One region of the Actinoplanes sp. ATCC 53533 genome, then DNA from elsewhere that is predicted to be linked to it. Evidence: predicted binding sites of a transcription regulator. Region 1 holds the regulator's gene; the other holds the start of a gene.
The links. The regulator HrcA, encoded in region 1, represses chaperone genes, less so after heat shock. The targets are predictions, from matches to a motif close to GGTTNGCACNCTCNNNNNGAGNGTGCNAACC.

Region 1 (5,185 bases):
GCCGACGGCCTGCTGGACCGGGCGGCCTACGAGGCCGGCCGGGTGGTCCTCACCCTGCGCGGCCGGCTGCTGGCCGACGCCGTGATCCGCGACCTGCTGCCGTGACGCGGTGGCGCCGGGCCGGAGCCCGGCGCCATCGAGGGAGCGCTACTTCACGATCGAGACCGTCATCGGGTAGTTGTACGGCTCGTTGTTGTTCGCCTTGACCCCGGCGATGATGCCGAAGATCGTGCCGATGGCCCACGCCGCCGGCCCGATGATGAAGCCGACCAGGGCGCAGGTGAGCACCCAGCCGACGAGCGCGATGATCGACCAGAGGATCTGGAAGTTCAGCGCCTTGACCGCCTCGGCCCGCACGACCGGCGACTGGTTGCCCTTGGCCAGCAGGGCTACGAGCGGCGCGATCCAGCCGGAGCAGCCGCCGCCGAGGAACGCGCCGGCCGCGCCACCGAAGTGGGCCACCAGGATCCAGGTCTTGTCGTCGCTGCCCGGCCCGTAGCTCGACGGCGGGTAGCCACCGGGCGGGTAACCACCCGGCTGCTGGCCGTAGGCGCCGGGAGCGCCGTACGGGGGGTCGTTGGGCGGCGGGCCGTAGCCGCCCGGGGCACCCGACGACGGCGGCGGGCCGTAACCACCGGCACCGGAGGTGGGCGGGGGAGCATAGCCCCCGGCGCCCGAGGTGGGCGGCGGCGAGCCGTAGGGCGGCGGCGAGCCGTAAGGCGGCGGCTGCGGGGAGCCGTACGGCGGGGGCGATCCGGCGGCCGGATCGTTACCCGACTGTGGGTTGAACGGTCTGGTGGGGTCCGAGGGGCTTCCCTCACCGGGAGGACGCGGCGGTTCAGTCATGCGCACACGGTAGGACCGCAGGTCGAACGTGGCGAGGGCAACACCCTGGTGACGTCGGAGAATAGACACTCGGCTAAGTGACACAGGCCCTGTCGGCTGATCATCGCGCGGCGGGCGCCGGCGACGTAGACTGGCACTCGACTTTGAGGAGTGCCAAGAGCGCCAAGGGGGAGGAGCCGACGTGAGTCTTGACGACCGCAAGCTCGAAGTGCTCCGCGCCATAGTCGAGGACTACGTGGCGACCCAGGAGCCGGTGGGCAGCAAATCCCTGGTCGAGCGCCACCAGTTGGGCGTCTCCCCGGCCACGGTCCGCAACGACATGGCGGTGCTGGAGGAGGAGGGCTACATCCGGCAGCCGCACACCAGCGCCGGCCGGGTCCCGACCGACGCCGGCTACCGGCTCTTCGTCGACCGCCTCTCCCGGGTCAAGCCGCTGAGCCCGGCCGAGCGCCGCGCCATCGAGCGCTTCCTGGTCGGCGCGGTCGACCTCGACGACGTCGTGCACCGCACGGTGCGGCTGCTCGCCCAGCTGACCCGGCAGGTCGCCGTCGTGCAATATCCGAGCCTCGCCCGCTCCTCGGTGCGCCACCTCGAGTTGGTGCCGATCTCCACCACCCGGCTCATGCTGGTGATGATCGCCGACACCGGCCGGGTCGAGCAGCGCCTGGTGGAGCTGCCGGGGCCGACGGCCAGCGACGACGTGCTCGACATGCGTCGCAAGATCAACTCTAAGCTCACCGGCGAGAAGCTCGCCGACACCCCGCCGCTGGTGCAGGTTCTGGTCGACGAGTGCGCCCCGGAGAAGCGCACGACGATGGCCTGCGTCGCCTCGGTGCTGCTCGAGACACTGGTCGAGCGCAGTGAGGAACGCCTCGCCCTGGCGGGTACGGCAAACCTGACCCGCGGCGGCGTGCTGGACTTCCAGGGCACGCTGCGGCCGGTCCTCGAAGCGCTGGAGGAGGAGGTCATCCTTCTCAAGCTCATCGGTGAGGTGGAACCGAGCACCACCCGGGTCCGCATCGGCGACGAGAACGAGATCGACAACCTGCGGGCGGCATCCGTGGTCAGCACGGGTTACGGACCAGGCACGACGATCGTTGGTGGGCTCGGCGTGCTGGGGCCGACCCGGATGGACTACCCCGGCACGATCGCGACTGTGCGTGCCGTGGCACGCTACGTTGGCGATCTGCTGGCACAAAACTGACGCAACCGCGACGAAGGTCTCCAGCGCGCAGCGCGGGGCAGACATGAGGACTCGAAACCCTGTGGCCAAGGACTACTACGGAATTCTCGGCATCAGCCGCGAAGCCACCGACGACGAGATCAAGCGCGCCTATCGCAAGCTGGCCCGTCAATACCACCCGGACGTCAATCCCGACCCCGAGGCGCACGAGAAGTTCAAGGACATCAACGCCGCGTACGAGGTCCTCTCGGACGACCAGAAGCGGCAGATCGTCGACCTCGGTGGCGATCCGCTGGCGCCGGGCGGCGGCGGTGCGGGCGGCCCGGGCGGTCCCGGCGGCGCCGGCCCGTTCGTGGGCTTCCAGGACATCATGGACGCGTTCTTCGGCACGGCGGCTGGTGGCGGCGGCTCCCGCGGGCCCCGTCCCCGCACCCGGCCCGGCGCCGACGCGATCCTGCGCCTGGAGCTCGACCTGGTGGAGACCGCCTTCGGCGTCGAAGCCCCGATCACGGTCGACACCGCGGTGCTGTGCACCCAGTGCTCCGGCGCGGGCACCGCACCCGGCACCCACCTGGCCACCTGTGAGACCTGCGGCGGCCGCGGCGAGGTCCAGTCGGTGCAGCGCACGTTCCTCGGCCAGGTCGTCTCGTCCCGCCCGTGCCAGGCCTGCCAGGGCCACGGCACGGTCATCCCGCAGCCCTGCCCGACCTGCGCCGGCGACGGCCGGATCCGCACCCGCCGCTCGCTGACCGTGAAGATCCCGGCCGGCGTCGAGGACGGCATGCGCATCCGCCTGGCCCAGCAGGGCGAGGTGGGCCCGGGCGGCGGCACGGCCGGCGACCTGTACGTGGAGATCCACGAACGCCCCCACGACGTCTACTCGCGCAAGGGCGATGACCTGCACTGCCGGGTCACCCTGCCGATGACGGCGGCGGCGCTCGGCACCCGGCTGACCATCAAGACGCTGGACAGCGAGGAGAACATCGAGGTCAAGCCGGGCACCCAGCCGGCCTCGACGCTGCGCATCCGCGGCAAGGGCGTGCCACACCTGCGCGGCCAGGGCCGGGGCGAGCTGTTCGTGCACCTGGACGTGAAGACGCCGACGAAGCTGACGGCCGACCAGGAGCGGATGCTGCGCGACTTCGCCAAGACCCGCGGCGAGGACATCGCGGAGCTGAGCAAGCAGGGTGGATTCTTCTCCCGCATGCGAGACGCCTTCAACGGCCACTAGGGCGCCGGCGGGGATTGGGCGGGTTCTTTGATCAGGAACGGCGTGGTTGTTGGGTAGCCTCGCCTGGTGTCTGCGCCTCTTTTCTTGGTTGACGACCTGCCCAGTGGCAGGCGGTTCACGCTCGCCGGTGCGGAGGGGCATCATGCCGCCACCGTGCAGCGGCTCAAGGTCGGTGAGGATCTGTTGCTCTCCGACGGGCGGGGCGGGACCGCGGTCGCCGAGGTGACCGGGGTCGGCCGGGGCAGTGTCGACGTGAACGTGCTCGGGCGGGAGTTCGCCGAGGTGCCGGATCCCCGGCTTGTCGTGGTGCAGGGGATCGCCAAGGGCGACCGGGGCGAGCTCGCCGTCCAGGCCATGACCGAGATCGGGGTCGACGAGATCGTGCCCTGGGCCGCCTCCCGTTCCGTGGCCCAGTGGCGCGGCGACCGCGGCGTACGCGCCCGGGAGAAGTGGGTGAGCACCGCGCGGGAGGCCGCCAAGCAGGCCCGTCGTTCGTGGCTTCCGGTCGTCGCCGGCAATCCCGACGTCTCCACCAAGAAGGTCGGCGGTCTGCTCTCCGGGGCCGCGGCCGCGTTCGTGCTGCACGAGGAGGCCACCGACCGGCTCAGCCAAGCCAAGCTGCCCGGTAGCGGGGACATCGTGCTGGTCGTCGGGCCCGAGGGCGGGATCAGCGACCAGGAGCTCGGCTCCTTCGTCGCGGCCGGGGCGCAGCCGGTGCGGCTCGGCGACTCCGTGCTGCGGACGTCCACCGCCGGGATGGCCGCCCTCGCCGTGCTCTCCGCGCGGCTGGAGCGCTGGTAACGCGGCTGATAGTGACGGCGTAGGAAGGTTAGCCTAAGCTTCGCCGCATGGTGCTGACGCGGACCCGAGCCCCCTCGCCGGTGCGCGCCTCGGCGCCGGGCGCCGGCGTCGCCGTCTCGCAGGCCCGCCGCAGCGTCGGCCTGCTGATCTGCCTCGGCGTGCTCGCGCTGGTCTGTCTGCTCAGCATCGCGCTCGGCACCCGGACCATCTCGCCGGGCACCGTGTGGGACGCGTTCTTCCACTTCACCAACACCGACGACCAGTCGATCGTGCGGGACCTGCGGGTGCCGCGCACCGTGCTCGGGCTGCTGGCCGGGGTCGCCTTCGGACTGTCCGGCGCGGTCATCCAGGCCGTCACCCGCAACCCGCTCGCCGACACCCAGATCCTGGGCATCAACGCCGGCGCCGGGCTGTTCGTGGTCTTCGCGGTCGGCGTGCTCGGCCTGGCCAGCCTGTCGCAGTACATGTGGTTCGGCTTCGCCGGCGTCGCGTTCGCCCTCACCCTGGTCTATCTGCTCGGCTCGACCGGGCGCGGCGGTGCCACCCCGATCCGGCTGACCCTCGCCGGCGTCGCGCTCGGCGCCGTCATGGACGGCATCTCCGGCGGCATCCGGCTGGTCCGGCCGCGCGCCTTCGACTACCTGCGGTTCTGGGACGTGGGTTCGCTGGCCGGGCGGCCCCTGGAGGTGGCGACCACGATCCTGCCGTTCGTGCTCGCCGGGACGGTGCTCGCGCTGGTCGTGGCGCGGTCGCTGAACGCCGTGGCGCTCGGCGACGATCTCGCCCGTACCCTCGGCGCCCGGATCGGTCGCACCCGGGTCCTGGCCACCGTCTCGGTGATGTTGCTGGCCGGCGCGGCGACCGCCGCGGTCGGGCCGATCGGGTTCGTCGGCCTGATGGTGCCGCACGTCGTGCGCTGGATCGTCGGCCCGGACCAGCGCTGGATCTTCGTCTACACCGTGGTGTGCGGTCCGGTCCTGCTGCTGCTCGCCGACATCGTCGGCCGGCTCGTGGTGCGGCCGGGTGAGTTGCGGGTCGGCGTGGTCACCGCCTTCATCGGGGCTCCCGTGCTGATCTGGTGGGTCCGCCGCGCCCGGGTGAGCGGCCTGTGAGCGTCGACTTCG
Region 2 (5,185 bases), on a different contig from region 1:
GATCGAGGCCGGCCCGCAGAACATCTGGCGATACGCCGCCCTGCTGCCCACCGGCCAGGACCCGGCCTCCCGCGTCACCCTCGACCCGGGTCTGACCCCGCTGGTCGGCGCCGCCGCGCTGGCCGCCGAGCTGGGCCTGCGGGCGCCGCTCTGGGTGAAGGACGACTCCGCCAACCCGACCCACTCCTTCAAGGACCGGGTTGTCTCCGTCGCCCTCACCGCCGCCCGTGAGCTGGGCTTCACCCGCTTCGCCTGCGCCTCGACCGGCAACCTGGCCAACTCGGTGGCCGCCCACGCCGCCCGCGCCGGGGTGCCCTCGATCGTCTTCATCCCGGGTGATCTCGAGCAGGGCAAAATCATCACCACCGCCGTGTACGGCGGCGAGCTGGTTGCGATCGACGGCTCCTACGACGACGTGAACAGGCTCTGCGGCGAGTTGGTGGAGACCGACGAGTTCGAGGACACCGCCTTCGTCAACGTGAACGTGCGGCCTTTTTACGCGGAGGGTTCGAAGACTCTCGGTTACGAGGTGGCCGAGCAGCTCGGCTGGCGGATCCCGGCTCAGGTGGTGGTGCCGATGGCCAGCGGCGAGCTGCTCACCAAGATTGACAAGGCGTTCACCGAGCTGGTGGAGATCGGCTTGGTCGAGGCCCCGGAGGGCGGCTGGGCCGTCTTCGGCGCCCAGTCGGCCGGCTGCAACCCCATCGCCACCGCCCTGCACAACGGCACCGACCAGATCATCCCGGTGAAGCCGACCGGCATCGCGAAGTCGCTGAACATCGGCGACCCGGCCGCCGGCGCGTACGCCATCGAGGCCGTGACCCGCACCGGCGGCTGGATGGACTACGCCGACGACGACGAGATCCGCGACGCCATCCAGCTTCTCGCCCGCACCACCGGCGTCTTCGCCGAGACCGCCGGCGGCGTCACCGTGGCGGTGCTCAAGAAGCTGGTGGCCAGCGGCAAGCTCGACCCGGAGAAGGAGACGGTCGTCTTCAACACCGGCGAGGGCCTCAAGACGCTGGACGCCGTCGCCGGTCAGGTCGGGCCCACCCACCGGATCAAGCCCTCGCTGCGCGGGGCCCGGGATGCCGGCCTCCTCGGGTGACGCAGAGTAATCACCAGTCTGCCTAACGTCAAGATTCCTTCCGCTGAGGACTTGCGCGGGGATCTCAGGCTCGGCAGGATGCTCTACGCGGGAGGACGCGACGCCGTACGTGGCCCCACCTTCGAGCTTGGCGACAATCTCCTAGGGGCCCAACGACCCAGTGCCGGAGGCGCTGTGCGCGCGTCCTCCCGACCAAACTTCCCGGCCAAATCTCGGTCGCGGCGCGATCGCCGGCAGGACAGTCTGTCGAGATGCTACGGATTGCGCCCCTCGCGGATGATCAGACGGCCTTCGAGATCGACCGGGCGGCCGCCGAGTCGGACACCCCCGACATCCCGCTGGGCACCTTCGAGGCCTACCGCGCTCGCCTGCGGCATCCGTGGCCGGGTAACGAGCTGGAGCAATATCTGGCGGTCCACGACGGCGTGCCCGCCGGGCACCTCGAGCTGGGCCTGCCACTGCTGGACAATCTGGCCAACGTCAACGTCCAGCTCTTCGTGCATCCGGAGCAGCGGCGGCGCGGGATCGGGCGGGCCCTGTTCGGGCACGCGGTCGAGCGCACCCGGGCACTCGGCCGCCGGCACCTCATCGGCCCGACCACCGACGACGGCGCGGCCTTCGCGAGGGCCATGGGCGCGGCGGCCGGCCTGGTGGAGGTCCGCAGCCGCCTGGACCTGGCCACCGCCGAGCCCCCGGACACTCCGGTGGCGGCCGGCTACCGGCTGGTCCGGTGGACGAACGTGGCGCCCGCGGAGTTCCTGGACGACCTCGGCTACCTGGAAAGCCGGCTGAACGCCGACGCCCCCACCGGGGACCTGGCCTGGGAGGCCGAGAAGGTCGACGCCGCCCGGGTCCGCGCGGCCGAGGAGGCCATCCGCGTCCGGCGGCGCACGGCGTTCCACACCGGCGCCGTGCACGAGGACAGCGGGCGGCTCATCGCGTGGACGACGATCGCCGGCCAGGACGATACGGCCTGGCACGCCTGGCAGAGCATCACCATCGTCGACCCGGGCCACCGCGGACACGGTCTCGGCCTGACGATCAAAAACCAAAATCTCCGGTACGCCCGCAGCAGCCGTCCCGGCCTGCGCGCGATCGACACCTTCAACGCCGCCACGAACGACCACATGCTCCGGATCAACCGGACGATGGGCTTCCGGGCGGTGGACCAGTGGACTCAGTGGCAGCTGACCGTCTGAACCGCCGCAGCCCCGGTCGCAGCGGCGCCACCCGGTATCCGCCGCGCTCCAGGCCCGCGTGCCGCTCGAAGGCGTTCCGGGTGCCGTAGGTGCCGGTCAACGCCCACGAGTAGCCGCAGAGCGCCCAGTACGCCGGCCAGAACAGCGGGCCGAGCACCGCATACTGCCCGGCGTGCCGGCTCTCGTGGGCGAGCAGGTCGGCCCGGCTCTCGTGCAGCAGCCACTCGGCCGTGCGCCTGGTGATGATCACCGAACCGATGGTGAAGCAGGTCGCGGGCGGCGCCTTGCGCCGGTAGCCCTCGGCGACCAGGATCCCGCCCGGCCCGCGCCGCACCTTGGCGCCGGTCAGCACGGCCAGGCCAAGGCCGACCAGGGTGGTCCCGTTGACGGCGGTCAGCAGGGTGCGGGCCGTGTGCCACGCCGCGCCCATCGTCAGGCCCGCCGGCGCATCTGGAGCTCCAGCAGGCCGGGGACGATCGGGTGCGGCACCCGCACCCCGGTGTCGGCGAAGCCCAGCCGCTCGTACGCCCGGACCGCGCGGTCGTTGCCGACCACGACCTCCAGCATCAGCTCGCTGCGGCCCATCGCCACCGACCACTCGGCGACCGCGTCGACGAGCCCGCCCAGCACGCCGGTGCCACGCCGGGCGGGTGTGATGTAGACCGCGAAGACGACCGTCGTGCCCGGCGCCTCGGGCAGCACCGTGCCGCCCGCGTGGCCGATCAGCCGGCCCCCGGGGTCGGCCACGAACTGGGCGAGCTGGCCGCCCGTCGACGCCTGCGCGATCCGCCGCCGGAAGTCGGCGTGCGGCCGGGCCGCGGCCTGGGCGAGCGTCTCCAGGAAGGCGAGCGGGCTGTCGGCCAGCATCTCCAGCCGCAGGGCGCGCATCCGGCCCGCGTCCGCGGGAGTGACCCGGTGCACGGTCAGGGCCGGCGCGATGGTGCTGGTCATGCTGCTCTGCCTACCTCGTCGCCCAGGTGGGGGCAAGCGGGACGCCGATATACGACCGCCGTGGGCACCCGCGCGGGCGGTCCGTTCTGCTTGCACTCGCCCCAGCAGAGTGCTAAACAAGTGATTGGCACTCGCGCCACGTGAGTGCCAGCAGGTCGGGGCGGTGGGGTCACGGCCGCGGCATCGCCATCGGTGCCGGGGCACGAGACCGGTCGTCGCGGGCTATCCGGCTCGACCTGAGGACGTCACATCGCCAGGTGGTGACGTCCGCATGGTTCCTACGTGCGGAAAGCGGGCCGGACCGGCCCGGCGCCGCGAATGTCCAGGAGGACAAAGCCGTATGGCCAAGATCATCGCATTTGACGAGGAAGCTCGTCGCGGCCTCGAGAGTGGTATGAACCAGCTCGCCGACGCCGTCAAGGTGACGCTCGGCCCCAAGGGCCGCAACGTCGTGCTCGAGAAGAAGTGGGGCGCTCCCACCATCACCAACGATGGTGTGTCGATCGCCAAGGAGATCGAGCTCGAGGGCACCTTCGAGAAGATCGGCGCCGAGCTGGTCAAGGAGGTCGCCAAGAAGACCGACGACGTAGCCGGCGACGGCACGACGACGGCGACCGTGCTGGCCCAGGCTCTGGTGCGCGAGGGCCTGCGCAACGTCGCGGCCGGCGCCAACCCGATGGCCCTCAAGCGGGGCATCGAGGCTGCCGTCGCGGCTGTCTCCGACGAGCTGAGCAAGCTCGCCAAGGACGTGGAGACCAAGGAGCAGATCGCCTCCACCGCCTCCATCTCCGCCGGTGACTCCACGGTCGGCGAGATCATCGCCGAGGCCATGGACAAGGTCGGCAAGGAAGGCGTCATCACCGTCGAGGAGAGCAACACCTTCGGGCTCGAGCTGGAGCTCACCGAGGGCATGCGCTTCGACAAGGGCTACATCTCGGCATACTTCATGACCGACGCGGAGCGGATGGAGGCCGTCTTCGACGACCCGTACATCCTCATCGCGAACAGCAAGATCTCCGCGGTCAAGGACCTGCTCCCGGTCCTCGAGAAGGTCATGCAGGGCGGCAAGCCGCTGATCATCATCGCCGAGGACGTCGAGGGCGAGGCCCTGGCGACCCTGGTTGTCAACAAGGTCCGTGGCACCTTCAAGTCCGTCGCCGTCAAGGCGCCGGGCTTCGGTGACCGCCGCAAGGCCATGCTGGACGACATCGCCATCCTCACCGGCGCCACGGTCGTCAGCGAAGAGGTCGGCCTCAAGCTCGACGCCGCCGACCTGAGCCTGCTGGGCCAGGCCCGCAAGGTGGTCATCACCAAGGACGAGACGACCATCGTCGACGGTGCCGGCAACGCCGAGCAGATCCAGGGCCGGGTCAACCAGATCCGCGCCGAGATCGAGAAGTCGGACTCCGACTACGACCGCGAGAAGCTGCAGGAGCGCCTGGCCAAGCTGGCCGGCGGCGTTGCGGTCATCAAGGTCGGCGCGGCCACCGAGGTCGAGCTCAAGGAGCGCAAGCACCGCATCGAGGACGCCGTTCGCAACGCGAAGGCGGCCGTCGAGGAGGGCATCGTCCCCGGTGGTGGCGTCGCGCTCGTGCAGGCCGGCAAGACCGCGTTCGACAAGCTCGACCTGCAGGGCGACGAGGCCACCGGCGCGAACATCGTGAAGGTCGCGCTCGACGCCCCGCTGCGCCAGATCGCCGTCAACGCCGGCCTCGAGGGCGGCGTCGTGGTGGAGAAGGTGCGCAACCTCGAAGCCGGTTGGGGCCTGAACGCCGCCAACGGCGAGTACGTCGACCTGCTGGCCGCGGGCATCATCGACCCGGCCAAGGTCACCCGCTCGGCGCTGCAGAACGCCGCGTCGATCGCCGCACTGTTCCTCACGACCGAGGCGGTCGTGGCGGACAAGCCCGAGAAGAACCCGGCCCCG

Region 2: a site for HrcA is predicted at 3,381-3,411, ahead of groL (chaperonin GroEL). Genes of this name have one in related genera too.

What each region holds. Positions count from the first base shown of each region.
Region 1 covers NZ_QHHV01000166.1:45,189-50,373, forward strand. The annotation lists gene hemW (radical SAM family heme chaperone HemW) at 1-105, shown strand, start outside; gene DMB66_RS42725 (DUF4870 domain-containing protein) at 148-846, opposite strand; gene hrcA (heat-inducible transcriptional repressor HrcA) at 1,028-2,050, shown strand; gene dnaJ (molecular chaperone DnaJ) at 2,112-3,260, shown strand; gene DMB66_RS42740 (16S rRNA (uracil(1498)-N(3))-methyltransferase) at 3,327-4,061, shown strand; gene DMB66_RS42745 (iron chelate uptake ABC transporter family permease subunit) at 4,109-5,173, shown strand; gene DMB66_RS42750 (iron chelate uptake ABC transporter family permease subunit) at 5,170-5,185, shown strand, end outside.
Region 2 covers NZ_QHHV01000220.1:26,507-31,691, reverse strand. The annotation lists gene thrC (threonine synthase) at 1-1,108, shown strand, start outside; gene DMB66_RS49300 (GNAT family N-acetyltransferase) at 1,360-2,307, shown strand; gene DMB66_RS49295 (hypothetical protein) at 2,246-2,737, opposite strand; gene DMB66_RS49290 (GNAT family N-acetyltransferase) at 2,740-3,258, opposite strand; gene groL (chaperonin GroEL) at 3,599-5,185, shown strand, end outside.